DNA from 3 places in the Cytobacillus sp. FSL K6-0129 genome. Region 3 is predicted to be linked to each of the others. Evidence: predicted binding sites of a transcription regulator. Region 3 holds the regulator's gene; each other region holds the start of a gene.
The links. The regulator CtsR, encoded in region 3, represses protease genes until heat stress. The targets are predictions, from matches to a motif close to ATGGTCAATAAAGGTCAAACA.

Region 1 (10,306 bases), 1.6 Mb from region 3:
CGGAACAAGTGAATGAAGTCATTGTTCAAGTAGGGGGACAAACAGCGCTTAACTTAGCTAATCAGCTAGAGGATTACGGGGTAAAATTACTCGGTACTGATTCGAAAACTATTGATACCCTTGAAGATAGAGAATTATTTTATCAATTATTAGATGAACTTGAAATCCCACATATTCAAGGATACGTGGCAGAAAATGAAGTTGAACTCGAACAATATGTAAACCAAATCGGCTATCCTGTATTGATTAGACCATCTTATGTAATCGGTGGGATGGGAATGGAAACCATTTATAATGATGAAGCGTTTCAAGTTTATAAAAAGAAGGATATTCCATTTCCTGTACTTGTAGATCAATTTTTACAGGCGAAAGAGGCGGAGCTTGACTTAGCCGCAGACGGAGAGCATGTTCTCATCCCGGCAGTTATGGAGCATATTGAAAGGACCGGGGTTCATTCTGGTGATAGTATGTCAGTCTTACCGCCACAAAGCTTATCGAAAGAAGTACAAAATCTTATGATTAAGTATGGACAATTGATGGTTAAAAAGCTTGGATATAAAGGTTTAATGAACATCCAATATATTATTGATGATAACAAAGTTTACTTACTTGAAGTAAACCCGAGGGCAAGTCGAACGGTGCCAATTGTAAGTAAAGTGACTGCTATTCCATTGGTTCAAGAGGCAACGAAAGTATTATTAGGAAAGCAATTTTTCGAAAAAGACCAACTTCCAGAAGATACGAAGCAAACATTTGTTACTGTCAAATATCCGGTTTTCTCTAACTATGCACTAAAAGGTCTTGATGCTAAAGTAGGACCAGAAATGAAGTCAACTGGGGAAGGAATTGCGTTAGCAGCGACTTTACCACAAGCTTTAAAGAAAGTGTTCCAATTACATGGAGATAAAGAACGGTCCGTTTTGTATAGTGGTGAATTAACAGATGGAATTAGGACATTGGCAAAAGAGTCAAATACCAAATTGCTAGATGCTCAAGGTGCCGAATTAGATGAAACAACTGTTGCACTTTACAATCCGTTCACTGGTGATGAAAACCAACGTATGCGGGAATGGGCGGTTAAAAACAGACTACACACTTTTAGTGAATTAGAGTCGCTTGAGGCCTATTTACTTGCTTTAACAGAAAAGGATTGGCAAGCAGTAGCAATTGAGGATTGGCAAAAAGACAATGTAAAGGAAGTGACGATATCATGATTACAACATCGACTGTATGTGGTAAAAAGTTAGATATACAAGGACAGGATATGCTAACATTAGCTGATTATTCTTCTGAAGAAATCATTGGTCTTGTCGAAAAGGCATATGAAATGAAGCAAACGGATCATCAAGCCGAAGAGCCATTGAAGGGCAAAATATTGGGAATGATTTTTGAAAAGTCATCTACACGTACAAGGGTTTCCTTTGAAGCGGGTATGTTACAACTTGGCGGTCATGCCCTATATTTAAATAGTAATGATATGCAAATCGGTAGAGGAGAAACGATTGCAGATACAGCAAAAGTATTATCTAATTATGTTGATGGTATTATGATTCGTACATTTTCTCATGATATTATAGAAGAACTTGCAACACATGCTACTATTCCAGTGATTAATGGGTTAACGGACCAATATCATCCTTGTCAAGCACTAGCAGACTTGTTAACGATTAAAGAAGTAAAAGGACAATTAGCAGGTATCAGTTGTGTTTATGTAGGAGATGGCAATAATGTAGCTCACTCATTAATGATTGCAGCAGCAAAAGTTGGCATGCATATGACGATTGCATGTCCGAAAGGCTACGAACCAGATGAAAAAGTGGTTGCTTTAGCACAAGGATTTGCTGAAGTGACAGGTAGTAAAATTCTCGTCGAAAACGATGTGAAAAAGGCGGTTGATGGCGCTGATGTCATCTATACAGACGTCTGGACGAGTATGGGTCAAGAAGAAGAAAATGAAATGCGTTTACAAGTCTTTCATGATTATCAAGTGAACGAGTCACTAGTAGCCTGTGCAAAAGAAGATTATTTATTCCTTCACTGTTTGCCCGCACACCGTGGGGAAGAAGTCTCGGCGTCTGTTATTGACGGTGATCACTCCGCTGTTTTCCAACAAGCAGGCAATCGCCTTCACGCACAAAAAGCCTTATTAACTGAATTACTATAAGTTTCCTGAAGCATGAATTATTCTGTTCCTAGAATGGTTCGTGCTTTTTATCATTAGAGGAGAATTTAGGCAGTTTGAGGTGAGCAAAAAGGTATAGCTCTTCCATTGAGAGGAAAAATGGGCAAAGATAGCTGCGGAGTAAGAGTGATTTAAAAAGTACACCCAACAATAAAAGCGCCAAAGCTAGGCTTGCAATCTGATTTGAGTAAAACACAATACCTACAATTTCCTTTATGATTCCTCCTTCTCGCGGAAATAATAAAAGTGTAAGTTTGAAGGAGGTGCTCATTTTGGGACAAAATCGACAATTTAGAGCAGGGCAGAAAGCGCCGAATAATGGTAAATATATTGAAATTGGAGAAACTGGCAGTAATGTGAATAACCCACAAGTGGTAAGTCTTCGTGCGGGTGATCGATTTCCTGAAAACTCAAACTATAATCGATTATGGACTTATCAAAGAAAACCATAATAATGAAACCGATCAGATGCCATCCCAAAATGTGGATGGCTTTACATATGGTAGGAAATAATTTTATAATAAAACAAAGGTCAAAAAAGGTCAGGAGTGTGACTTGCGATTGGATATTAATCAAATGACAACCTCTTTGCAAGAAGGTTTAATGACTGCCAAAAGGATGGCGACAAATAAAGGTCACCAAGAGGTGGATACGGTGCACCTATTCCTTTCCTTCTTGCAGGAGGATCATCTTTTTACAAATATTTTAAGACGAAGTGATTTTACAATTGAAAATGTGAAACAATCATTGCAACATTTATTAGAAAGAAAACCCAGGGTTAGTGGAAGTGGTGCGGATTTAAATTCTTTTTATCTTACTAATGATTTAAGAAAAACCTTGTCAAAAGCAGAAGAATTAAGATTGCAATGGCGGGACAATTATATATCCATTGAACATGTTTTATGGGCAGTGATTGTGGCAAAGACGAATGTTACAGACCTCTTTTTAATGAAAAAGAAGGATATCAAACAAGCAATTGAAGAGATCAGGGGGAATCAAAAGGTGACATCACAAAACCCAGAAGGTACTTATGAAGTACTTCATAAATATGGTAGAGATTTAGTGGAAGAAGTGAAAACAGGGAAATTAGATCCTGTCATTGGCAGAGATCAAGAAATACGTAATGTAATTCGCATACTTTCAAGGAAAACGAAAAATAATCCTGTCCTCATCGGGGAGCCAGGTGTTGGTAAAACAGCAATTGTTGAGGGATTAGCACAGAGAATTGTTAGAAAAGATGTACCAGAGGGACTGAAAGATAAGACGATTTTCTCATTAGATATGAGTGCGTTAATTGCTGGTGCTAAATTTAGAGGTGAATTTGAGGAACGCTTAAAAGCAGTGTTAGCAGAGATTAAAAAGAGTGATGGTCGTATTCTTCTGTTTATAGATGAGATACATACAATCGTTGGAGCTGGTAAAACAGAAGGTGCGATGGACGCTGGTAATATGTTGAAGCCGATGCTTGCCCGAGGTGAGCTACATTGTATTGGCGCAACAACATTGGATGAACATAGAAAGTATATTGAAAAAGATCCGGCATTAGAGAGAAGGTTTCAACAAGTATTAGTAAAAGAACCTGATGTAGAAGACTCTATCTCTATTTTAAGAGGTTTAAAAGAGAGATTTGAAATTCATCATGGGGTTAATATTCATGACAGGGCTATTGTTGCAGCAGCTACTTTATCTGATCGTTATATTACAGATCGTTTTTTACCAGATAAAGCGATTGATTTAATTGATGAGGCATGTGCAATGATCCGGACAGAGATTGACTCTATGCCTACGGAGCTTGACGAAGTAACAAGAAAGGTAATGCTGCTTGAAATTGAAGAGGCCGCTCTGCTAAAAGAGTCTGATGAAATCAGTCAAGGTAGGTTAGAGAAACTAAGAGAAGAACTTACTAACTTTAAGGAACAAGCGAAAGAAATGAGAGCGAAATGGTTAACAGAAAAGGCTGCGATACAATCGATACAATCAAAACGAGAGCAGTTAGAAATTTTGAAAAGAGAGCTAGAGGAAGCTGAGAATAAGTATGACCTTAATAAGGCAGCAGAGTTAAGACATGGGAAAATCCCTGCATGTGAAAAAGAGTTACAACAATTAGAAGAAGAGGCGAATAATAAAGAAAATGATAACCGTTTATTACGTGAAGAGGTAACCGAAGAAGAAATTTCTGATATTGTATCGAGATGGACTGGTATACCTGTCTCTAAATTAGTTGAAAGTGAACGGGAGAAGTTATTGCGATTAGAGTCGATTCTACAAAAAAGGGTCATCGGTCAAAATGATGCCGTCACACTTGTCTCAGATGCGGTCTTAAGAGCAAGAGCAGGTATAAAAGACCCGAAACGGCCGATTGGTTCTTTTATTTTCTTAGGTCCTACAGGAGTTGGAAAAACAGAGTTGGCAAAGGCTTTAGCGGAATCTTTATTTGATAGTGAGGAACATATCATTAGAATTGATATGTCAGAGTATATGGAAAAACATGCGGTATCAAGACTAGTTGGTGCACCACCAGGGTATGTTGGGTATGAAGAAGGTGGACAATTAACAGAAGCGGTTCGCAGGAATCCGTATGCCGTCCTATTACTAGACGAAATAGAGAAAGCACATCCTGAAGTGTTCAATATTCTTTTACAAATGTTGGATGACGGAAGGGTTACTGATTCTCAAGGTAGAACAGTTGATTTTAAGAATACCGTCATCATAATGACATCAAATATAGGATCTCATATTTTGCTTGAACGCGATGAAGCGAAAGAGAAGGGTAATATAATAGAAGAAACTCGGAATAAAGTATTAGAAATGTTACGATCGCATTTCCGGCCAGAGTTTTTAAATAGAGTAGATGAGGTTATTTTATTTCATCCTTTAGGTAAAGAAGAGATGAAAGGAATTGTTGAAAAACTAATCCATGAACTACAACAAAGGTTAACTCATCAACAAATTAACTTAACGATAGATGATAAGGCAAAGGCTTTTATTGCAGAAACGGCTTTTGATCCCATATACGGTGCAAGACCATTGAAGCGTTACATGCAAAGAGAAATTGAAACAGTATTAGCAAAAGAAATGATTGCGGGAAATATCCAAGCGAAATCACATGTAGCTATCACTAGTGACAGTACAAAACTCATCATAAAACAATCATGAACCAGTAGAAAATAGCATAAACTGGATATATTAACGAAAGTAAAAAAACAAAAGTCATCCATATTGGATGACTTTTGTTGCCATTCTTAATGTAGTCCTTCCTTCTCTTCTGGTGCTGCAGGAATGACAGCAGCAAGAATGTAAAGAAGAATACTTACTGCAACCGAAAGGACGGTTGCTGTTTGTAAATCATAACTTACACCATTCATGTTGCTTACTACATAAGTAACCATATTCATAAGTAAGAATGTCCAAATGAACGTCCAAATGTATTGCATTTTTACTCACCTCATACGTATGTCAGTCTATTTAATAGTATCATACAATGGTTGGATTATAAACGTGATTCACTGATTTTTTTTCATAGGATTATGTCTAAAATGTGAATAACAGTTGGAATCAAGCGTTTGAACTAATTCATTAAAAGCTAGGCAAATATCCTATTCAAATTACCTGTACAATCATACATTAGTATGAACAACAGTAAAGGGGTTAATAAAATGGATAGCCGAAACTTTCAACTGCATACAGAATGGAATATGATTCATTACCCAGAAAAGCCAAGTGGTTTCGGTATTCTTATCATTGGGGATGAACGCCATTTTGTTGATGAGAAACAAAGCTTCTGGACACAAAATGAAGGGAAATCATCTCTCATATCAGCATTAAGAAGAGATGGTTATACTATCTTTTATTCGAATCTATATGGGCGAAATTGGGGAAGTCGTAAAGCCATTGAAATGGCAAAAAGATTGTATGCCCATACGATTAGACATGAAATTATTAATGAAAGAATCCATATTATTGCTGAAGGTATGGGCGCACTTGTCGCTGGTGCATTAATGAATGAAATGAATGAGAATATACGGTCGATTACGTTTATCAATCCCATCTTTTCATTAAAAACACATTTGGAACAAGAAAAAGAACATAAATTTTTCTATAAAAAATTAAAGAAAGAAGTTGAGGCTGCACTTGTGAGTAATATTAAAGAGATAGATGAATCCATCGCAATAAATGAAGAACAATTCCTTCAAGTAGACCTCCCAGTAAAAATCATTCATATCCTCTCAAGTAGTCGTGCATATAAACAATCTCATCATTTAAAAGACTTATCAGTGAAATGGTCAGAAAACAATCAACAAGTCTCAATCAATTATTTATTACCAGAGAAAAGGCATAGTTTAAGCTACCATATTATTCGATTTCTCAACGAAAATGAGACGATATTATAAGTCTGAGGAAAAAATCCCTCAGCCAATTTTTTTGTTATGTAAAACTTGCTAGTTTGTTATAAGTCATATTTGAGTGAGAGATTTCGATGATATATAAAGATAATTCCGCATAGTATACAATAAAACAGACGACTGGAGGCTGGGGTATGAAGCAAGCAGTTGTAATTGATGGTTATAGTTTTGTAGGTTTTGCTACGTGTAAAGGGCTGTTAGAAGAAGGGACAGAGGTTTTACTGCTCAATTCATTGAAGGCAGATGATGCTTTAGAAAAACAATTATCCGTTGGGAGAAATGCGAACTTAACTGAAGTGGATATAGATAGTTTAAACACTTTGCTCGAAGATGAGGCCACTGTTTTTATTGATGGTTACAGTTTATATATTAAAGATATAAATATGGAGAGGTTTTTAGTTCCTATCTTAGATAAAATTTCTTTTGAAAAGCGAAAATGTGTGATTACTTTGCCCATTCAATGGTTGTATACAGGTCATTCAAAAAAATGGGTGCAAAAGACCTTTTCTCATGCTCATATCTATTACTTACCAACAGTATATGGACCGTTTCAACCGGAAGAAATGCTTTTTCAACAAAAGCTAATGCATAATAACCACAATAAAAGTGTCAGTGAAAAGGAATGGCGAGCTGATGCTGTTTATATTGACGAAGCCATCACCTGTTTATTGCATGATTTTTTATCAAACAATAAGAGTGGAGAAAAAATAATTAGCAGTGGAATTGAAAACCATTGGCAGCAATGTGTAGATTATTTACAAATTAATCTTGGAAGTCATACTGTAAAAGAAGATAACAGTTTAAGAGACGAACCTCAAACAATTCATATTAATAACCATCTATCGGTGGAAAAAGCGCTTAGTCAACAGAAAAGACATGTGGATATTCTCCCATAAATATAAAAGTACTTTCATCGGAAAAACCTTTTCAATCACTAGGATAAAAGGTTAGAATGATGTTAGTTGGTCTTTTCGAAAGAAAAAATCAACTAACATAAAGGGGCGAAAGATATAGAAATGAAGAGAGCTTTAATTAAGTGGGGGAGTTTGGTTCTATGCCTTCTTCTATTATCGTCATGTGGACAGGTATTTTCTGGGGGTCAGCTGCAAAAGGCTGGCTTATTAGTGCCGGATACCATTAATGATCAAGTGTGGGGTACGAAAGGGTATAAAGGCCTACTCAAGATACAGTCTACTTATGATATTGATGTGTATTATAAAGAAGGAATGAACTCACAACTCGTTGTCGAAAGAGCGGTAAAGGAATTTTCAAAAAAAGGGGTCAATTTAATTTTTGGACATGGAAATGAATATGCAGAGTACTTTAATCAAATATCAGCACAATATCCAGACATTCAGTTTATAAGCTTTAACGGGGACGCACAAAATGAAAATACGACAAGTTTAAATTTTGAAGGATATGCAATGGGCTTTTTCGGAGGTATGGTGGCTGGTGAGATGACATCTACTAATATTGTTGGTATTATTGCGGCATTTGAATGGCAGCCAGAAGTAAAAGGTTTTATTGATGGTGTGAACTTTCAAAATGATGAAGCAAATGTTAAAATACATTATGTTGAAAATTGGGATGATGCCCATAAGGCTGCGGGGTTAATGGACAAGTTGGTCATAGAAAAAGCAGATGTCGTTTATCCAGCAGGTGATGGATATAATGTCCCTGTCATTGAAAAAGTAAAAGAGCATGGTTTATATGCCATTGGTTATGTTTCTGACCAATCCCATTTAGGAAAATCAGCAGTATTAACAAGTACAATTCAACATGTTGACCATTTGTATGAAATAGTAGCAGAACAATTTCATAATGGAGAACTGCAGTCTGGGAACCTTTCTTTTGACTTTCAAGATGATGTCATTTCATTAGGTGCGTATAGTCCAGAATTATCTCCAACCTTTATTCAACAATTAAATGCAGCAGTAAAAAAATATAAAGAAACAGGTAATTTACCGAAAGAACCATCATAGGAGGATCACAGAATGTCAAATGATAAAACAATGGAATTTATGCAAATCGCGATGAAATATCTACCTGAAGCAAAAGCGGAACTAGAAAAGTCAGGTGTAAATTTATCAATGGAAATGATTCAACCGTTTATGACGATGTTTACACAAGTGATGAATGAAGCTTATGAATTAGGGAAAGCAGATGCACAAAAAGAGCATGAATAAGAAAAAAGCTAGCGGTGGTCTTGCCCCTGTCAAGTAGACAACATAAAAAGCTAAGCAGTGAGCGCGTGTCGATATTCAATCGGCGCGCGTTTCTTTAGTTTCTTTTGTCTTCGTTTGTAATTGTAATGGTAAATGTAATCCTCAAGAGCTTGCTCTAGTTCTTCTTCTCCCTTACACTTACTTATATACAGCTTCTCGGTTTTGAGGTGTGAAAAGAATGATTCTATACAGGCATTGTCCAGGCAGTTTCCTTTGCGAGAGTGGCTGCCTTTGATGCCATAATCCTTTAATCGGTTGCCGTATATTTTTGACGTGTACTGGAAGCCTTGATCCGAATGGAGAACGGCTCCAGCCACGTCTTTTTTCTTTGTCCATTTCTCTACCGTTTTTAACACAAGTTCCAAATCATTTCTTTGGGCTAGCTCCCAACTTACTATTTCGTTATTAAAGAGATCCTGTATGACCGATAAATAATAATATTCTTCGCCAACAGACACAAATGTGATATCCGTTACCATTTTTTGATTAGGTCCTACCGCCTTGAACTTCCTTTTCAGACGGTTAGGAAAGAGGTTAGAAGGACTATGACCATGTCGTTTTCTCTTTTTTCGGATGACTGATTGTATGTTCATTGCCGTCATCAATCGGTAGACCTTTTTGTGATTAATTAAATACCCGTTTTCATTTAATTCGTCTGTAATACGGGGTCGTCCATATTCGGGATGCATAAAATGTATGCCCAAAATGTGCTCTCGAATCTTTTGTTCATCCCTAACTTTTGCTTCGCGTTTATGATTGTTTTTTCTCCATTTGTAGTAGCTAGCCGGTTTGATATAGGCAATCTCCAACAGCCAGGAGACCGGATAGGTAACCCTTAACTCATCCACCAATTCATATTTCATTCGTCTGGGGTTTTCTCCTCCTTTACCAGATTTGGATACTGCTTTTTTAGAAATTCAACTTGTGCTTTCAAATAATCCCTTTCCTCTTCAACCGACTTAAATTTAGTCCTAGGCCTGCCTTTTAAAGGATTAGAAACTCCTTTACGCTCATCAAACGGGGCTCCTTCTTTCCATTTCTTAACCCACACTTTAAGCTGGCTGCAGTGACGGATTCCCAGTTCCTCTGCCAATGCTTTATAACTTTTAGACCCATTCACATATTTCATGACGGCATTATGTTTAAACTCTTCCGAATAACTATTAAAAGTTTGTCCTTTCTTTGCCATAGAAAAATCCCCTCCAAGGTAGCATTCTTTCCTTCATGGTAACATGAAGGTTTTTTTGAATGTCTACTTAAAGGGGACATTAACACGGCGTGGGATCGCCGTTAGCTTTTTTTATTCATAAAGACTTCAACGATTGGAGCAGCATGTTTTAAAAGTGGTTTTAATTCCTCTGCAGAATCCATTAATTGAGACATATTGACCATTAATTCCCCTAAATCTAATTGTTCGATTGTATTCAAAATAGAAGGTGATTTTTCCTCCTCCTGCTGATGTTTTCTTCCGAGAATCCAATCTTCACTTTGACGAG
Region 2 (10,306 bases), 780 kb from region 3:
AGGATGGGATTTGCCCTTCTTCATTGTTATAGATAATAACAGCTATTGCTCCTGCATCTTTCGCATGTTTAATTTTCTCATCAAAGGTCAAAGTGCCTCTTTCAATTAATGCGATTTTCCCTTTCACATCTAACCCTTGGAAATCCGTCTCTTGGCCAATCCCAGCTTCAACAATCGGTAACTCTTTACCTTCTAATAATGCCAACTTATCAGAAAAATTCTTCGCTAGTAACATTAAGGATAGTTTTTGGCCTTTAACGGTTACATCTAAAGTCGGGATACTCATATCGGAGTCACTTGCCCCTACAGTAATACCTAAAGCAGCTGTACCAGGTGAACCGAGTGTTTTTTCATCTGGACCTGCATTTCCTGCAGCCACTACCGCAACAACCCCAGAAAGCATCGCTTGGTTTATCGCAATAGAGGTCGGGTCTAGTGGGTCATTGACAGAAGTTCCGAGTGATAAATTCATTACATCCATTTCATCTGCAACTGCTTTATCAATACCAGCCATAACATCTTCGTTACTTCCAGATCCGTATGGACCTAGCACTCTATAATTATATAAGTCAACTTCTGGTGCTACCCCAGTTACAGCATAATCTACAGTGTTATCAGGGTTTGCTGCTATCGTTCCTGATACGTGAGTGCCATGAGATGTATAATAAGTCGCTCCACCGTATTCTTCAGGATACCCTTCATCATTTCCAACCCAATCTTCATAGGTTGTTTCCATTGGGTCAGCATCATTATCAACAAAATCCCAGCCTTTAACTGAAGATGGCTCTACCTCAGCAGGATTCTCGCCATCGGTATAGCGATATCCTTTATAAGCATCCATTAAATCAGGATGGTTATAATCAATTCCTGTATCGATTACACCGACTTTAATGCCTTCTCCCTTAATCTTTTCATCATGCAATTGATCAACCCCAATTTGAGGTACACTATCAGCCATTTTCGGACTAACCTTCTCATCTTCACTAGGTAAATCTAATTTGATTTCTTTGTTACTCCATATTCTTTTTACTTCATCAGAGGCAAGTAATGATTGAACAGCCGTACCAGGTAAAGTCATTGATACCCCATTAAAAGCGTGTTTGTATTCATGAATGATCTCAAGCTTATTGGCATCAAACTTATCAATAGATTTTTTCTTTTTCATTGAGGATATAAATGTTGAAAAGGATTTATGAGAAGCCTCAACTTGCTGTTCTGCATTATTAACCGCTTTTTGCTTACCTAATAAAAGTTGCTGTTTAACAGCCACTTTTGCTGGAAGTGTTTTAAATTCAACAATAACAGAAACTAATTCTGCACTATCCTGCTTAATATCTGGAGAAATTGTAAATGTTGGTGACGCATTTAATTCATTCAAAGTCGCTCTTTCTTCTTTGGATAAACCACTGAGCATAGATTCAATCTGTTTCATATTGAACTTATCATTCTCAGCTGCCATTGAATGACTAGGTACACTGAACGAAAATATCATACCAGCAGCCATCGTCAACGTAAGTAACGGCTTTAGCTTTTTAAACTTCATAACTCCACCCCTATTTTTTGAAAATTTATTATTTTTATAATTTAATGATAGGTTGTGAAGTTATTACTTGTAAATTGGGGTAATATTTTTAGGTACTTCGGTACAAAAAAGCGAAGAATTTGTCGAAAAAAGAAAACAAACGGACCATTTTCGGTTTTTTTTTTGCGGCTCCTTGCGTTTTTTAGTGAGATGTTTGACGGAATTACCCCAACAAAAAAAACACATCTAACTTGAGATATGCTAGTTCTAGTTTTTATGAAGATGTATACATGAGAATTGCTAAAGACAGCTGAAAAGGAACAGTTTCAGCTTTACTATAACTTTCCGGCGCTAAATGGCTGTATGATTGTTTTTTGTTTTCTAGTACTTATCTTATTAAGATTATTTTGTGCTTTATATTGAGTTATATCTTTCAATCGCTTCTACAATCAATTTATTTCCTTTTTCCACTTCCTCCTTTGAAAGAGCATTGTCTTTTTTTGCTTCAATTAAATTAAATTTCATACTTTCAATTGCGACTAATGATGTCATTTTTTTGTATTGGTTTTTGGAGTATCCGAGGTTTAAGTAATCAATTAACTCTGGAACACCATCTAGTGTAGGAATATATTCAAACAAATTTTCTTCATATCTATCAGGAAGTTGAATACTTAATAATTTTTATCTCATACAATCACCTCTTTTTAAATTTTTTATTATAAAATTTAGAAACCTATTTTTATTGTTTGCAGAACAAATTATTCGAGAATTTTTCTCATCTCAACTCATTTAAGGGTTCCGGCGATTCCCGACTTTTTATGCATAGACTAAGGTGTTATCGGTAAGAGTATAATTATCTACTTATTGGAGGTATAGTTGAATGTTTACCCATATTTTCTTGTGGACTATGTTGATTCTACCTTGGTTCTTTCTCCTTTTTTTAGATACTAAAAGGGTAAAGTCCTTCATTCCCGGTGGATTAGTAAGTGCCCTGCTTTTAACAATAGTATTTCAACTATATCAAAGATATCATCTAGTTGAAGTTGTGCAAACCATTTTCCCATTAACTAATACAACTCCTTTTGTCTACGGCTTATACATAGTCTTACCTACTATATTTCTATACTTTACATTTGGTAACTTTTGGATTTATATAACAATTAATACAATTAGCGATGCAGTCTTTTCTTTTGGTATCATGAACCTTTATGAATATTTCGGGATTTATAAAATGGATGATTCTATCCATATCATCATTTTTATCACTTGTATTATTTGTGCTTCACTCATTTACTTATTTCAAAAGTGGCAGTATATTGATCCATACAAATGAGAAGTTAATCAAGGTTTATAGAGCCCATCGGCTCTTCTTTTATTAATTCATACTGAAGAAGTTAACGATTCCCATTATTGTAGACTTTTTCCCTAGAGCCTTTAGTCTCCTTTTCAGTGTTTCTAATAGATATTGCTTTCTTTGTCTCCTTTTCATTTATATAATACTTTTAATAAATGGAGAAGTTGAGGTGTAGAATAGATGAAATATCTTCAAGAAAAAATGCATTTATTAGGAGAAAGACACTCAAATGTATACATTATTAAAACTCCAGAAGAAAAATATATTGTCTCTATTCCTGATCTCCATTGGTCAGCACAAATAGGCTGTTTAGAGGAATTCCAACAAAAAGTGGAATACCTCAATGATTCACTCTCATTTCACCTTTATGAAGGCAATTCATACGAGCTAGCCTATAGACTGTCCAAGCTTACTGAATTAAACATATTTCGTTAACCTTCGTATAAAAATTTATCAATTAAATACACTAAGTAGAAAATTGTCTGTAGGTGATTATTTTCTTCTATTCAAATGAAATATTCGGCATGCTCATTTTCGGGGGATTACTAGCTCCAACTTCATTATTCCTTTTTAAAAAAATTCATTATGGCATAGTTATAGCAGCCATGTACATAAATATCTTTGTTGTAATGTTTCTCTTTAGCGTTCTTATAGATTTATAAATGAATTTTCAACCTTTTTGATGAAACATCATTATTTAACCCCAGCATTAAGATGATTGAACATAAAATACAATGGTTACATTGGTTTGCCAACCAATGATCCCTTCACAGAGTGCATACCTCACGCTCACTGTCCTTTTCTTTACTCACCCTTTCTCCATGATAAAATCGCATAAAAAGAGTAGTTTCATCGGAATTTCATTTAAAGAAGAGTCAAAGCATGACTCTTCTTTTTTGTTCACATTTTGTGTTTTGATTGTTAGTTTTTTTAAAAATGCGGGCTAAAGCCTTAATTTCACAAAGAAAGATTTCTCCCCAGATGCGCTTTTTAAATGGATAAATGGATAAAACGATTTTTTTAACACAAAATAGATTTATTATTAGAATTTACAACTCAAAAACGGAGGAATACATTCATGTATTTTTACAAAGAAGATTTAATTAATATGATTGTTCCTGATAAACCAGATCCACATGCAGCCAAGGTGCTTCAAGAAGCGCTAGGTGGACAATTTGGAGAAATACGTACAATGATGCAATATTCATTTCAAAGTGCCAACTTCAGAGGAAAAGCAAAAAAATATCGAGACCTATTAAGAGGGGTATTTATAGAAGAGCTTAGTCATATAGAATTAGTACAATCGACAATAAATCAACTTTTAAATGGTGCTGGTGGTTCTAGCCCAGGTAACCAAGCATTTGATAATGCTCCGTTAGATGATGTTATTCAAGATGGCGCAAATCCCCATCATTTCATTATAGGTGCTAAAGCATCCTTACCAGTTGATGCAGGAGGTAACCCTTGGAATGGTTCCTGGGTTTATGACCACGGTAACTTAGTAGCAAATTTAATCAATAATGTTTCTTTAGAATCAACTGGTGTACTTCAAAAATCAAGAATTTATGAGATGAGCAGTAATAAAACTCTAAGAGAAACAGTAGCTTTTCTTATGGTTAGAGATAATGCGCATCAAAATGCTTTTGCAAAGGCATTAGAAACATTAGGAGTTGATTGGGGAAAAGTCTTCCCTGTTCCTAACTACGACTTGAATAAATATCCTGAATGTAAGAAATATGTTGATATGGGCTTTCACAACGCTCAATTTAATTTCCGTTTAGATGATACACTTATTGGGGAAGTATTCACTGGAACAACACCTAGTAGAAATGGTGGGGACCTTTCAGTGACTGAACCACCTAAAGGGTTTCCCGTGCCAACAATGCCGGATATGCCAAATGAACATGCACCAGGTTTATATGATTTAGATAATTAGGGCCTTTTAGGCTCTATTTATTTGTTTTCGATAATTTCGTTCAAAACACTAAACCTGTATAAATTAGTTAACACCCACATAATCTAAAGGAAAATAGAGGTGAAGTGAATGCTTGCTAATTTTTTTAGAATATTTAATGCAATTGTATTATGGGCAATCGTTATTATTTTTCTACCTAAAAATTCGTTTAAAAGATTTTTACCAGTGACATTATTTTGCTCACTTCTTTTACTCATTGTCGAAATGTTAAGTCCAATATTTAATTGGTGGAAAGTAAAAGGTGGTTATAAATTTATGTTATTTGATGCATTAGCATTTATTTTAGGACCATTCTTCACGATAAATTTATGGGTGTTTCACTTTACTTATGGCAAATTCCCCTTATATGCTACTATTAATTTAATTATGGATGTTATTTTTGCCTATCTCTTAACTCCTCTTTTCGAAAAGATTGGGCACTTTAAACTCAAAAAATTCACACGAACTGGAATACTTGTCCTTTACTATTTCCTTGCTCTTTTGAATTATGGCTTCCAAAAATACATTGAGGTAGAACCAATGGAAAATTAAGGATTTAGTATAAGGCTATTGCACACTTTTTCATCGTAGCTTAAATAATTAGTTATTACATGATTGTATTTTATTTAGATAAACATGCCATGGGGCTCTTTCCCTTTTGACCATCTTTTTTCTGGTAGTTAGCTTATGTATAACTTCATTCTTTAACTTTGAGAATTGCTCCTGAGATTGGTGACTTCTAGAAAACATATTGTAATGACTCTTAAACTTTCCTTTCCTTCAATTATCTTTTTTTCACCTCAAATATTAAAACTAACCTTCTTTTAAGCATTAGCGATAATCTATATGTAGGAATATTAAGAATAATTAAGGGATAATCGATTTATGAACTTCCGATTAGGGTAAATAAAATAGGAGATTTTTAACTTCGTCGGACAAAAGTCGAACTAAAATTAAAAATCTCCCATCATTTCTTATATTTTAAGCATGTAGCGCCCTCGGAGGGAATCGAACCCCCATTTTAAGAACCGGAATCTTACGTGCTATCCGTTGCACCACGAGGGCATTTTTTATTATGTAGGAACACGTTTTTCTTGGTGTTACGAATATTAATTATATGGGAAAAACCCTTTATATGCAAGCATTCGTTGTTTAAAAGCAAAAATTTGTGGGTATCATGGATACGAGGAAATCAACTTAGAAAAAAATGTCGAATAATTCTCTTGAAATAATCAAGCGATTCGTTTGACCTTAATTGACCAACCATGTATGATGAAACTACATACATTTACCAATGGCGAGGTATAAAATACCTTTCCAAAACTTTTTTGACCTTTAAAGGAGGAATTGGAAATGAACTTAATCCCTACAGTAATCGAACAAACAAACCGAGGGGAACGCGCTTATGACATTTACTCTCGCCTATTAAAAGATCGCATTATCATGTTAGGCAGTGCGATTGACGATAATGTGGCAAACTCAATCGTGGCTCAGCTATTATTCTTAGAAGCAGATAATCCTGAAAAGGACATCACGCTTTATATTAATAGCCCAGGTGGAAGTATCACTGCTGGTATGGCTATCTATGATACGATGCAATACATCAAACCAAATGTTTCAACAATCTGTACTGGTATGGCTGCATCCATGGGTGCATTCTTACTAGCAGCTGGTGAAAAAGGGAAACGTTTTGCGCTTCCAAACAGTGAAGTCATGATTCACCAACCACTAGGTGGCGCTCAAGGGCAAGCAACTGAAATCGAGATTGCTGCTAAACGCATCCTATTCTTACGTGAAAAATTGAACCAAATTCTAGCTGAACGCACTGGTCAACCTTTAGATGTTATTTCTAAAGACACAGATCGTGATAACTTCATGACTGCAGAAAGAGCACTAGAATATGGTCTTATCGACAAAATCATTACAAACAATACACCAGAAGAGAAAAAATAAGCATCACAAATAACAAAAGCCATCAGCATTTCATTTGCTGATGGCTTTTTGTTTGCTATGAATTAATAGTTGTTAGATCGACTGGGAGGTGAACGAAAAACGGTGAGATAAAAAAAGTAGAAATAGGGTGATTTGTAGAGTGGCAATTTCGCATTAGTTTTGAGTGGCAATCGTAACCGATATGAGGAAAAATTGATCTGTTCGGTCTTCTTTTGTGATTTTCTATCTAGTTAGCTGCACAATTCCTCTTTGCTCCGGCTTCTTTGTGTTTTTCCATCTCAACCAAACCACTTGCCCCTATCATATCGATGCAAGTTGGTTGAGGACAATGAAACGCACCCCCATTGGTAGAAGCATCTAGCAATGGGGGTGCGCAGGTTATTCGTGTATTATACAGATTATGAAACAATGTCCTCTTGTAGGAGTGCAGTCAGTTTATTTAAGGCTTCGGTTTCATCGCTGCCTTCAGCGAGGAGGGTTACGGTGGAACCAGCACTTAGAGATAGGCTCATTAATCCCATGATACTTTTGGCATTTACTTTTTTTCCGCCTTTTTCGATAAAGAGATCTGCTGTGAAGCGATTGGCTTCCTGCACTAACTTTGCAGCAGGGCGCGCCTGTAAGCCTGATTTAATTTTGACTTCCACTTGTCTTTCTACCATGTCCTAACCTCCAAAAAACTTTAAGATTCCTTCCATTGCCCTGTTTTAATTTTTTCTGCAATTTCATCAATTTTTCTTAGGCGATGATTGATACCCGATTTGCTTATCGTGCCACCAGAGACCATTTCTCCAAGTTCCTTTAAAGTCACATCTTGATACGTAACACGCAATTCAGCAATTTCGCGTAATTTCTCTGGTAACACCTTTAGTCCAACGGTACTCTCAATATATCTTATGTTTTCAACTTGTCTTAAGGCAGCACCAATTGTTTTATTTAAATTGGCTGTTTCACAATTGACCAAGCGATTAACTGAATTTCGCATATCTCTAACAATGCGGATATCTTCAAATCGTAAAAGCGCGCTATGAGCCCCAATAATATTAAGGAATTCTGTAATTTTTTCCGCCTCTTTTAAGTAGGTAATAAAACCTTTCTTTCTTTCCAATGTTTTACTATTCAACCCAAAAGTATTCATTAATTTCGACAAGGCGTCATTATGCTCCTTATACATTGAAGCAATTTCTAAATGATAGGAAGAGGTTTCAGGGTTATTGACAGATCCCCCTGCTAAAAAAGCCCCTCTTAGATAAGCACGTTTGCAGCATTTCTTTTTAATTAAATCCATTGAGATATCATGGATAAATTGAAAGCCAGCACTAATAATATGCAGATCATCAAGAATCTTTTGTGCTTGCTCCATTAGTCTAACAATATACACGTTATTTTTCTTAAGTCTCATTTTCTTTCGAACAAGCAGCTCAACTTGCACATCATAATTCCTTTTGATCAGCGTATAGATTCTTCTGGCAATCGCTGCATTCTCCGTTTGAATATCTACAATTAACATTTTATTTGAAAAAGAGAGAGATCCGTTCATACGAATCAAAGCGGATAATTCTGCCTTTCCGCAACAATCCTTTGTCTCCAAGTTCGTTAATTCTTTTTTCGTTTCCGAAGCAAAAGACATACCTTCTCCCCCCTAACCAGACAAATACTAGTTTTTCATTATATCATTTACAATTAATTGATAAATCTTTTTAGCGACTTCATTCGTGTTATGACGAATTGCCCCTTTTTCAAGGCTAACAATCTCACCCTGTAGCACTTCCAAGCCTTGTTCGACTAATCGATCACGGTCATAATAGACAGGCTTCGCTCGTTCCTCTTCATAACGCTCTTGAATATCTTCTGGAATTTCTTCATGATTGACAAGAATCAAATCTAAACATGGCTCAGCCATATGATCAAATATTGCCTGTACGTGGTCACTCGCACGATAGTCCAAAGTTTCCCCTGCCTGCGTCATTAAATTACAGATATACAGTTTTTTTGCATGAGAACGGCACACTTCCTTACCTACAGACGGTACAAGTAGATTAGGAAGTATGCTTGTGTACAGGCTACCAGGACCAATGATAATGAGATCAGCCTCTCGAATAGCTTCAATCGTTTCCGAAAGCGGACTTACCTTCTCAGGAGTCAAAAATACTTTCTTAATCTTCTTGCCAGAGTAAGGGATTTTGGATTCTCCTGATACAATACTGCCATCTTCCATTTCTGCATGTAATACAACACTCTTTTCAGCTGCAGGTAAGACTCTCCCATTAACATTTAATACTTTACTCATCTCTTGAATCGCATGAACAAAGTCACCAGTAATAGAAGTCATCGCTGCTAGAATCAGATTACCTAAAGAATGACCCGATAATTCATTGGACGTTTTAAAACGATGCTGGAACATTTCTTCTACAAGGGGTTCCACATCTGATAACGCTGCCAAAACATTTCGAATATCTCCTGGAGGTGGGATATTTAATTCTTCTCTCAACCTACCAGAGCTACCACCATCATCAGCAACTGTGACAATGGCTGTTAAATCAAGGGGATATTTTTTTAATCCTCTTAATAAAACTGGCAACCCTGTTCCACCGCCAATGATGACGACCCTCGGCTTTCTATTCATGTTGTTTGCCTTCTCCTCTCAATGTCACGGTGAGTGATGCGAGTGTTGTAGTCTTCCTTAAAATGGTTAGCGATATACTCGGTTAGTGCTACTGATCGATGCTGTCCACCCGTACATCCAATCGCGATAACAAGTTGTGATTTTCCTTCACGCTTATAATGCGGGAGCATAAATGCTAGTAAATCCGTGACCTTTTCTAAAAATTTATTTGTTTCGTTCCATTTCAAAACATAGTTAGACACTTCTTCATCCAAGCCTGTTTTCGGACGCATATGCTCAATATAATGCGGATTTGGCAAGAAGCGAACATCAAATACAAGATCGGCATCAATTGGTAATCCATGTTTAAAACCAAATGACATCACATTTACAGTGAAAATGGATTGTTTATTAACAGAAAACTCGTGGAGTATCTTTTCTCTTAATTCACGCGGCTTCATATTAGATGTCTTATAGATAATCTGCGCTCGACCCTTTAGATCATCTAATAATTCTCTTTCCAACTTGATGCCTTCCATTGGCAAACCTGATGGCGCTAATGGATGAGAGCGACGCGTTTCTTTATATCTACTTACAAGGGTTGCATCATCCGCATCAAGAAAAAGAATTTCTGGTGTGACCCATGACGTATCTGCTAAATCATCTAACGCCTTGAAAAGATGCTCAAAAAACTCACGGCCACGTAAATCCATCACAAGCGCAACCTTATTCATCTTATTCCCTGAATCCTTCATCAGTTCAAGAAATTTCGGTAATAAGGTCGGTGGTAAATTATCTACACAAAAAAAGCCTAAATCTTCGAAGCTTTGAATCGCCACTGTTTTACCTGCGCCAGACATCCCTGTAATAATGACCATTTGTGTTTCTTTTGCTGCTACCGAACTCATTTCTCGCTTC
Region 3 (10,306 bases):
AGTTTTGAGAGTGCAATCTCTTTGATATGATTAAATACTTTACCGTGAAGTTATGTGGGCCTATAGCTCAGCTGGTTAGAGCGCACGCCTGATAAGCGTGAGGTCGATGGTTCGAGTCCATTTAGGCCCACCATTTTAACTTTAATACGGGGCCTTAGCTCAGCTGGGAGAGCGCCTGCTTTGCACGCAGGAGGTCAGCGGTTCGATCCCGCTAGGCTCCACCAACAAATCGTTCTTTGAAAACTAGATAATGTAATGAAGAAGATTACCGAGTAATCGCCACCTTAGTTATTTTTTCTCTCTATATATTATAGATTGATTTAAGATACTAAACTTTTTTAATAAACACAACCGAGAGGGTTGTGAGAAGCAAGCAGTTCAAGGAAGCGAGCGAGGAAACACCGGAGTGTGCGTCTTGTGCACATGAGGATGTTGACGAGTGAGCTGACGCCGAAATGCGTAGCTTATCGCAAGCCGAACAATGGTTAAGTTAATAAGGGCGCACGGTGAATGCCTTGGCACTAGGAGCCGATGAAGGACGGGACTAACACCGATATGCTTCGGGGAGCTGTAAGTAAGCTTTGATCCGGAGATTTCCGAATGGGGAAACCCCCTATCCGTTATGGGATAGGATCCATACCTGAATACATAGGGTATGGAAGGCAGACCCGGGGAACTGAAACATCTAAGTACCCGGAGGAAGAGAAAGCAAACGCGATTCCCTGAGTAGCGGCGAGCGAAACGGGATTAGCCCAAACCAAGAGGCTTGCCTCTTGGGGTTGTAGGACATTCTATACGGAGTTACAAAGGAACGAGATAGACGAAGAGGTCTGGAAAGGCCCGCCATAGGAGGTAAAAGCCCTGTAGTTGAAACTTCGTTCCCTCCAGAGTGGATCCTGAGTACGGCGGGACACGAGAAATCCCGTCGGAAGCAGGGAGGACCATCTCCCAAGGCTAAATACTCCCTAGTGACCGATAGTGAACCAGTACCGTGAGGGAAAGGTGAAAAGCACCCCGGAAGGGGAGTGAAAGAGATCCTGAAACCGTGTGCCTACAAGTAGTTAGAGCCCGTTAATGGGTGATAGCGTGCCTTTTGTAGAATGAACCGGCGAGTTACGATTACATGCGAGGTTAAGTTGGACAGACGGAGCCGTAGCGAAAGCGAGTCTGAATAGGGCGAATGAGTATGTGGTCGTAGACCCGAAACCAGGTGATCTACCCATGTCCAGGGTGAAGTCCAGGTAACACTGGATGGAGGCCCGAACCCACGTACGTTGAAAAGTGCGGGGATGAGGTGTGGGTAGCGGAGAAATTCCAATCGAACTTGGAGATAGCTGGTTCTCTCCGAAATAGCTTTAGGGCTAGCCTCATGCGTAAGAATCTTGGAGGTAGAGCACTGTTTGGACTAGGGGCCCTCATCGGGTTACCGAATTCAGACAAACTCCGAATGCCAAAGATTTATCCATGGGAGTCAGACTGCGAGTGATAAGATCCGTAGTCAAGAGGGAAACAGCCCAGACCACCAGCTAAGGTCCCAAAGTATACGTTAAGTGGAAAAGGATGTGGAGTTGCTTAGACAACCAGGATGTTGGCTTAGAAGCAGCCACCATTTAAAGAGTGCGTAATAGCTCACTGGTCGAGTGACTCCGCGCCGAAAATGTACCGGGGCTAAACGTATCACCGAAGCTGTGGATTGAACATCGTTGATGTTCAGTGGTAGGAGAGCGTTCTAAGGGCGTTGAAGCTAGACCGTAAGGACTGGTGGAGCGCTTAGAAGTGAGAATGCCGGTATGAGTAGCGAAAGATGGGTGAGAATCCCATCCACCGAATGCCTAAGGTTTCCTGAGGAAGGCTCGTCCGCTCAGGGTTAGTCGGGACCTAAGCCGAGGCTGAAAAGCGTAGGCGATGGACAACAGGTTGATATTCCTGTACCACCGTATTCTGTTTGAGTGATGGGGGGACGCAGGAGGATAGGGTAAGCGCACTATTGGATGTGCGTCTAAGCAGTTAGAGGGACCATGAGGCAAATCCCATGGTCATATACCTTGAGCTGTGATAGCGAGGGAAATTTAGTACCGAAGTTCTTGATTCCACACTGCCAAGAAAAGCCTCTAGCGAGGAATAAGGTGCCCGTACCGCAAACCGACACAGGTAGGCGAGGAGAGAATCCTAAGGTGAGCGAGAGAACTCTCGTTAAGGAACTCGGCAAAATGACCCCGTAACTTCGGGAGAAGGGGTGCTCATTAGGGTGTTAAAGCCTTGATGAGCCGCAGTGAATAGGCCCAGGCGACTGTTTAGCAAAAACACAGGTCTCTGCGAAGCCGCAAGGCGAAGTATAGGGGCTGACGCCTGCCCGGTGCTGGAAGGTTAAGAGGAGAGGTTAGCTCACGCGAAGCTTTGAATCGAAGCCCCAGTAAACGGCGGCCGTAACTATAACGGTCCTAAGGTAGCGAAATTCCTTGTCGGGTAAGTTCCGACCCGCACGAAAGGCGTAACGATCTGGGCACTGTCTCAACGAGAGACTCGGTGAAATTATAGTACCTGTGAAGATGCAGGTTACCCGCGACAGGACGGAAAGACCCCGTGGAGCTTTACTGTAGCCTGATATTGAATTTTGGTACAGCTTGTACAGGATAGGTAGGAGCCTTAGAAGCCGGAGCGCTAGCTTCGGTGGAGGCGTCGGTGGGATACTACCCTGGCTGTATTGAAATTCTAACCCACATCCCTTATCGGGATGGGAGACAGTGTCAGGTGGGCAGTTTGACTGGGGCGGTCGCCTCCTAAAGAGTAACGGAGGCGCCCAAAGGTTCCCTCAGAATGGTTGGAAATCATTCGTAGAGTGTAAAGGCACAAGGGAGCTTGACTGCGAGACCTACAAGTCGAGCAGGGACGAAAGTCGGGCTTAGTGATCCGGTGGTTCCGCATGGAAGGGCCATCGCTCAACGGATAAAAGCTACCCCGGGGATAACAGGCTTATCTCCCCCAAGAGTCCACATCGACGGGGAGGTTTGGCACCTCGATGTCGGCTCATCGCATCCTGGGGCTGTAGTCGGTCCCAAGGGTTGGGCTGTTCGCCCATTAAAGCGGTACGCGAGCTGGGTTCAGAACGTCGTGAGACAGTTCGGTCCCTATCCGTCGTGGGCGCAGGAAATTTGAGAGGAGCTGTCCTTAGTACGAGAGGACCGGGATGGACGCACCGCTGGTGTACCAGTTGTCTTGCCAAAGGCATCGCTGGGTAGCTATGTGCGGAAGGGATAAGTGCTGAAAGCATCTAAGCATGAAGCCCCCCTCGAGATGAGATTTCCCATAGCGCAAGCTAGTAAGATCCCTGAAAGATGATCAGGTTGATAGGTTAGAGGTGGAAGTGTGGCGACACATGCAGCTGACTAATACTAATCGATCGAGGACTTAACCAATTCGAAATGCGGAGGCGCCTTGCCCAGGTGCGACAAGCATAAGACGAATTTGACAGGAGGTTGTTCTTTAACCTCATGACAAATTTGGCTTATGACCTCGAGCACCTAGGCGCCGCAGCTAGACAGCACTACGTAAGTAGTCGCGTCAGCAACGCATAGGCGATTACTCAATAAATATCTTCTTCAACATTACCTAGTTTTGAGGGAACGATTCCCTTACAATTTCATAGTCCGGTGGCGATAGCGAGAAGGTCACACCCGTTCCCATACCGAACACGGAAGTTAAGCTTCTCAGCGCCGATGGTAGTTAGGGGCTGTCCCCTTGTGAGAGTAGGACGTTGCCGGGCAAGATAAAAGAGCACATCATTTGTATGTGCTCTTTTTTGTCGTGCTATAATGAATTCGTTTATTTAAATGGACAAATAACATCTACACAATCTAAACATAATATAAATTTAATGAATCAACCTATATTTCATACGTTTGAGATTTAGAAAAAAAGGGGAAAATTAATAATACTACTTCGTTGCAACATTTCACACAAATCATGTATAATTTATGTCAAATATAGTCAAAGTCAGATAGGGGGAGGCCGGGTGAAAAATATATCAGATATTATTGAAAAATATCTTAAAGAAGTCTTGGAACTTAGCGAAAGGGAAATTGTTGAAATTAAGCGGAGCGAGATCGCTGATAAATTTCAATGTGTCCCATCTCAAATAAATTACGTCATAAATACTCGGTTTACAGTTGAAAAAGGCTATGCTGTCGAAAGTAAACGTGGCGGTGGTGGTTATATAAGAATCACCAAAGTGCAAGCTTATGATTATGTTGATTTAATTAATCAATTGATTAGGATTGTACGTGATCGTATTTCACAAAATAGTGCTGAAAATATTATAAACAGATTAGTTGAAGAAGAGATTATTACTACTCGAGAAGCGAAGATTATGTTAAGTGTCATTGACCGTTCAGTTCTTTACTTAGAGTTACCCTATAGGGATGAGTTAAGAGCAAGGATGCTTGTTGCGATGCTAAATACATTGAAATATAAGTAGGCTGTAAAGTATGGAGGGGTGAAACAGATGATATGCCAAGAATGTAATCAGAGACCTGCGACTCTACATTTTACAAAAATTATGAATGGCGAAAAGGCTGAGTTCCATTTATGTGAAAAATGTGCCCAAGAACATGGGGATATGTTTATGTTAAATAATGGATCTGGATTTTCTATTAATAATCTATTGAGCGGATTATTTAATATAGATACAAGTTATGCAAATAACCAAGCTCAGTTAAATAAACAAGCGCAGGTAGTACAGTGTGAGCAATGCTCGATGACCTTTCCTCAATTTGTTAAAGTCGGGAAATTCGGATGTGCCCACTGTTATGAATCTTTCCGAGCACAGTTAAAGCCAATTATTAAAAGGCTTCATAGTGGTAATTGGAATCATAATGGAAAAATCCCTACAAGAATGGGTGGAGATATCCATTTGAAAAAGCAAATTGAGGATTTAAAAATAAACTTGAAAGAACTTATAACTAAAGAGGAATTTGAGAAAGCAGCAGAGACAAGAGATGCAATACGTCAATTGGAAAAAGAAATGAAAAACCATCTAGAGGGAGGGGAATGAACTTGTCTTTAGAAAGGTTTATCAATCAGGCTGTCAGCTCTTGGATGAGTGCAGAAGGTCCTGATTCTGATATCGTACTTAGTTCTAGAATTCGTTTAGCTCGCAATATTAAACAGGTTAATTTTCCAACAATCTTTTCCCATGATGAAGCTAAACGTGTGATAGAGATCATTAAAGCAAGAATGGAAAAATCGACTTTTGATACTTATGGTGACTTTTCGTTATTGCAAATGGATGATTTACAACCATTGCAAAAAAGGGTGCTGATGGAAAAACATTTGATTAGTCCTCATTTAGCAGAAAACGCTAGTCATGGTGCCTGCCTACTTACTGAAAATGAAGAGGTTAGCATTATGTTGAATGAAGAAGATCATATACGTATACAGTGTTTATTTCCAGGCTTCCAATTATCAGAAGCATTAGAAGTTGCAAACCAAATTGATGATTGGTTAGAAACTGAGATTGATTATGCATATGATGAACAGGTAGGGTATTTAACTAGTTGCCCAACGAATGTCGGTACAGGTCTCAGAGCATCTGTCATGATGCATTTACCAGGATTAGTATTAACTCATCAAATGAATAGAATCATTCCAGCAATTAACCAACTTGGATTAGTTGTTAGAGGAATTTATGGAGAAGGTAGCGAAGCATTAGGTAATATCTTTCAAGTTTCTAACCAAATCACATTAGGGAAATCAGAAGAAGATATTGCTGAGGATTTAAAAAGTGTTGTGGAGCAATTAATTTCGCAGGAAAGGTCAGCAAGAGAAGCATTAGCGAAAACCTCTAACATACAATTAGAAGATAGAGTCTTCAGATCCTATGGTATTTTATCTAATAGCCGAATCATTGAATCAAAAGAAGCGGCTAGATGTTTATCGGATGTTCGCCTTGGAATAGACATGGACTATATACAAGGCATATCAAAAAATATATTAAATGAATTAATGGTTTTAACGCAACCAGGATTTTTACAGCAATATGCTGGAGGCCAATTACGACCGTTTGAACGGGATATTCGTAGAGCTTCTCTTATTCGAGAAAGATTAAAAATGGAAGATCAAGAGTTGGGAGGATGATGATAGATGATGTTTGGACGTTTTACTGAGAGAGCACAAAAAGTATTAGCATTAGCACAGGAAGAAGCCATTCGCTTAGGACATAACAATATTGGGACTGAGCATATACTTCTAGGGTTAGTAAGTGAAGGTGAAGGAATTGCCGCTAAAGCACTTTATGCCTTAGGTCTAGGTTCAGAAAAAATTCAAACGGAAGTTGAAAATCTAATAGGTAGAGGGCAAGAGGCCTCCCAAACACCGCATTATACACCAAGAGCAAAAAAAGTAATTGAATTATCAATGGATGAAGCAAGAAAATTGGGCCATTCCTATGTGGGAACTGAGCACATTTTACTTGGTTTAATTAGAGAAGGTGAGGGTGTAGCTGCAAGAGTACTTAATAACCTTGGCGTAAGTTTAAATAAGGCAAGACAGCAAGTACTACAATTACTTGGTAGTAGCGAGTCTAACGGGCATCAAGGCAGCTCTTCAGCCAATGCAAATACACCAACACTAGATGGTTTAGCGAGAGATTTAACTGCCATTGCACGTGAAGGAAGCTTAGATCCAGTTATTGGACGTAGTAAAGAGATTCAACGTGTAATTGAAGTATTAAGCAGAAGAACAAAAAATAACCCCGTATTAATTGGAGAACCTGGTGTGGGTAAGACTGCGATAGCAGAAGGCCTAGCTCAACAGATCATAAATAATGAAGTGCCGGAGACGCTACGTGATAAACGTGTAATGACTTTAGATATGGGTACGGTAGTTGCAGGTACTAAATACCGTGGTGAATTTGAGGATCGCTTGAAGAAAGTGATGGACGAAATTCGTCAGGCGGGCAACATTATTTTGTTCATCGATGAATTGCATACATTAATTGGTGCTGGTGGAGCAGAAGGTGCGATTGATGCATCAAATATTCTAAAGCCATCACTTGCGCGTGGAGAGCTACAGTGTATTGGAGCGACGACGCTAGATGAGTATCGCAAATATATTGAGAAGGATGCAGCGCTTGAGCGTAGGTTCCAACCAATTACGGTTGATGAGCCGACTGCAGATGAGTCCGTACAAATTTTAAAAGGACTACGTGACCGTTATGAAGCCCATCACCGTGTGACAATTACGGATCAAGCCATCGATGCGGCAGTTAAATTATCAGATCGTTATATCTCTGATCGTTTCTTACCAGATAAAGCGATTGATTTAATTGATGAAGCAGGCTCAAAAGTTCGCCTACGTTCTTATACAACGCCTCCGAATCTCAAGGAGTTAGAAGTTAAATTAGAAGATGTAAGAAAAGAAAAGGATGCAGCTGTTCAAAGTCAAGAGTTTGAGAAAGCAGCATCTTTAAGAGACAATGAACAAAGATTAAGAGAAAAGTTAGAAGAAACTAAGAAAACATGGAAAGAAAAGCAAGGGAAAGAAAATAGTGAAGTGACGGTAGAGGATATTGCCAATGTCGTTTCTAACTGGACAGGAATTCCAGTTACTAAATTGGCACAAACTGAGACCGACAAACTATTGAATTTAGAAGAAATCTTACATTCGCGCGTAATTGGCCAAGAGGAAGCAGTAAAGGCGATCTCTAAAGCAGTTAGACGGGCAAGAGCCGGTCTTAAAGATCCGAAGAGACCAATTGGTTCTTTCGTTTTCCTAGGGCCAACAGGTGTGGGTAAGACAGAACTTGCTCGTGCCTTAGCTGAAGCGATGTTCGGTGATGAGGAAGCGATGATTCGCATCGATATGTCTGAGTATATGGAGAAACACTCCACATCTAGATTAGTTGGTTCACCTCCAGGTTATGTTGGATTTGAAGAAGGAGGCCAATTAACTGAGAAAGTACGTAGAAAACCGTATTCAGTTGTTTTATTAGATGAAATTGAGAAAGCCCATCCGGATGTATTTAACATTCTTCTGCAAGTCTTGGAAGATGGACGGTTAACAGATTCTAAAGGACGTACAGTCGATTTCCGAAACACGGTGCTTATCATGACGTCAAATGTTGGTGCCGAAGCACTTAAGCGTAATAAATATGTAGGCTTCAATATTCAAGATGATGAGCATGATTACAAAGATATGAAAGGTAAGGTTATGGAGGAATTGAAAAAGGCCTTCAGACCTGAATTCTTAAACCGTATCGATGAGATTATTGTCTTCCATGCATTAGAAAGAAAGCATCTGCAAGAGATTGTTACACTCATGTCCGATGCCTTAACGAACCGTTTAAAAGAACAGGATATTACATTATCCCTATCTGAATCTGCTAAGGTAAAAATCTCAGAAGAAGGCTACGATCCAGAGTATGGTGCAAGACCGCTTAGAAGAGCGATCCAAAAGCATATTGAAGATCGCTTATCTGAGGAATTATTAAGAGGAAAAGTGCTTACTGGTCAAGAAGTAGTAATCGATGTTGAGGAAGGCGAATTTGTCGTAAAAACAGCCGAACCAACTGGCACTGCCCAAAAATAATGAAATGTTAGAGAGAAGGTACACGCTAATCAATAGTGTGTACCTTTTTTGATAACAACAAATTTTCTTCCAATTATATGTTAACCTTTGAATACAAACGATTCCATTGATATAGTAAGAAATATAAATGTGTTGTACGAAAGAGAAGGAGAATGAAGATTGGCGAAAAGAAAATCAAAATTCATATGTCAAGAATGTGGTTATGAATCGGCAAAGTGGATGGGGAAATGTCCCGGATGCGGTGTATGGAATAAAATGACGGAAGAGATAGAGAAACCTGCTAACTCGAGAAGAGGGGCTTTTGCACATACACAAGAGACAACGATTAGAGCAAAAGCGACTCCGATTCCAAAAATTGAAACAGTCAATGAGCCACGTATTTATACGGAAATGAAAGAGTTAAATCGAGTCCTTGGTGGTGGGGTTGTTAGAGGATCTCTCGTTTTAATAGGTGGAGATCCTGGGATTGGAAAATCAACACTACTGTTGCAAGTTTCTTCACAATTATCTAATAAACAGCATTCTGTACTTTATATTTCTGGAGAAGAGTCGATAAGACAAACGAAGCTACGAGCTGACAGATTAAATATTTCATCAGAACATCTACTTGTTTATGCAGAGACAAGCTTAGAAGAGATTAGTCAAACGATTGATGAGGTGAAGCCGGAGTTTGTTATTATTGACTCCATTCAAACTATTTATCACCCGGAAGTGACCTCGGCCCCTGGTAGTGTTTCACAGGTAAGAGAGTGTACGGCTGAGCTTATGAGAATCGGGAAAACGAAAGGGATTGCGATCTTTATTGTTGGACATGTAACGAAAGAAGGATCGATCGCCGGTCCTAGGTTGCTGGAACATATGGTGGATACGGTGCTTTATTTTGAAGGGGAAAGGCATCACACGTATCGAATTTTAAGAGCAGTCAAAAACCGATTTGGTTCTACGAATGAAATGGGTATATTTGAAATGAAAGAATTAGGTTTAGAAGAAGTGGCAAACCCATCAGAGATTTTTTTAGAAGAACGATCACAAGGAGCAGCGGGTTCAACTGTTGTGGCTTCAATGGAAGGAACTCGGCCCGTTCTTGTAGAAATACAAGCATTAATATCCCCTACGAGTTTTGGTAACCCAAGAAGGATGGCAACAGGGATTGATCATAACCGTGTGCCGCTATTAATGGCGGTATTAGAGAAACGGGTCGGTATGTTGTTACAAAATCAAGATGCGTATTTGAAGGTTGCTGGAGGGGTAAAACTAGATGAGCCAGCAATTGATTTGGCAGTTGCAGTTAGTATCGCATCAAGCTTTCGGGACAAGCCAACAAGAGCAACAGATTGCATTATCGGTGAGGTGGGCCTCACTGGAGAAATAAGAAGAGTTTCAAGAATTGAACAGCGAGTCCAGGAGGCTGCGAAACTAGGATTTGAGCGTATTATTTTACCAGCGAATAATTTGAGCGGCTGGACAGGTCCTAAAAATGTTCAATTGATTGGCGTTCACTCGGTTAGTGAAGCACTTGAAGCTGCATTAGGAGGGTAAGCATATGGATTCAAAGAAACAAAGTGAAATTACAATCAGCGAATTATTGAAATTTTTAGCACCAGGGACACCCCTACGTGCAGGTATAGATAATGTATTAAGAGCAAACACGGGTGGGTTAATTGTTCTTTGTTCTAAGGAGCAGATTGCCAGTTTAGTGGATGGGGGCTTCCAAATTAATTGC

Region 1: the regulator CtsR is predicted to act here: its motif matches at 2,711-2,731, upstream of clpB (ATP-dependent chaperone ClpB).
Region 2: the regulator CtsR is predicted to act here: its motif matches at 6,073-6,093, upstream of clpP (ATP-dependent Clp endopeptidase proteolytic subunit ClpP).

The regions. Positions count from the first base shown of each region.
Region 1 is NZ_JBBOXM010000001.1:4,730,441-4,740,746, forward strand. It holds gene MHI57_RS23850 (carbamoyl phosphate synthase large subunit) at 1-1,214, shown strand, start outside; gene argF (ornithine carbamoyltransferase) at 1,211-2,164, shown strand; gene MHI57_RS23860 (YjzC family protein) at 2,455-2,634, shown strand; gene clpB (ATP-dependent chaperone ClpB) at 2,744-5,338, shown strand; gene MHI57_RS23870 (YjzD family protein) at 5,425-5,616, opposite strand; gene MHI57_RS23875 (hydrolase) at 5,839-6,573, shown strand; gene MHI57_RS23880 (hypothetical protein) at 6,720-7,481, shown strand; gene MHI57_RS23885 (BMP family ABC transporter substrate-binding protein) at 7,602-8,567, shown strand; gene MHI57_RS23890 (ComZ family protein) at 8,580-8,771, shown strand; gene MHI57_RS23895 (IS3 family transposase) at 8,822-9,673, opposite strand; gene MHI57_RS25110 (transposase) at 9,670-9,999, opposite strand; gene MHI57_RS23900 (hypothetical protein) at 10,101-10,306, opposite strand, start outside.
Region 2 is NZ_JBBOXM010000001.1:2,337,089-2,347,394, forward strand. It holds gene MHI57_RS11715 (S8 family serine peptidase) at 1-1,543, opposite strand, end outside; gene MHI57_RS11720 (hypothetical protein) at 1,937-2,161, opposite strand; gene MHI57_RS11725 (hypothetical protein) at 2,403-2,855, shown strand; gene MHI57_RS11730 (YueH family protein) at 3,057-3,311, shown strand; gene MHI57_RS11735 (manganese catalase family protein) at 3,955-4,812, shown strand; gene MHI57_RS11740 (hypothetical protein) at 4,921-5,382, shown strand; tRNA gene MHI57_RS11745 (tRNA-Arg) at 5,824-5,895, opposite strand; gene clpP (ATP-dependent Clp endopeptidase proteolytic subunit ClpP) at 6,184-6,783, shown strand; gene MHI57_RS11755 (HPr family phosphocarrier protein) at 7,182-7,445, opposite strand; gene whiA (DNA-binding protein WhiA) at 7,466-8,413, opposite strand; gene MHI57_RS11765 (gluconeogenesis factor YvcK family protein) at 8,441-9,409, opposite strand; gene rapZ (RNase adapter RapZ) at 9,406-10,296, opposite strand.
Region 3 is NZ_JBBOXM010000001.1:3,116,718-3,127,023, forward strand. It holds tRNA gene MHI57_RS15510 (tRNA-Ile) at 57-133, shown strand; tRNA gene MHI57_RS15515 (tRNA-Ala) at 149-224, shown strand; rRNA gene MHI57_RS15520 (23S ribosomal RNA) at 484-3,416, shown strand; rRNA gene rrf (5S ribosomal RNA) at 3,647-3,763, shown strand; gene MHI57_RS15530 (CtsR family transcriptional regulator) at 4,013-4,474, shown strand; gene MHI57_RS15535 (UvrB/UvrC motif-containing protein) at 4,502-5,050, shown strand; gene MHI57_RS15540 (protein arginine kinase) at 5,053-6,132, shown strand; gene clpC (ATP-dependent protease ATP-binding subunit ClpC) at 6,139-8,583, shown strand; gene radA (DNA repair protein RadA) at 8,743-10,122, shown strand; gene disA (DNA integrity scanning diadenylate cyclase DisA) at 10,127-10,306, shown strand, end outside.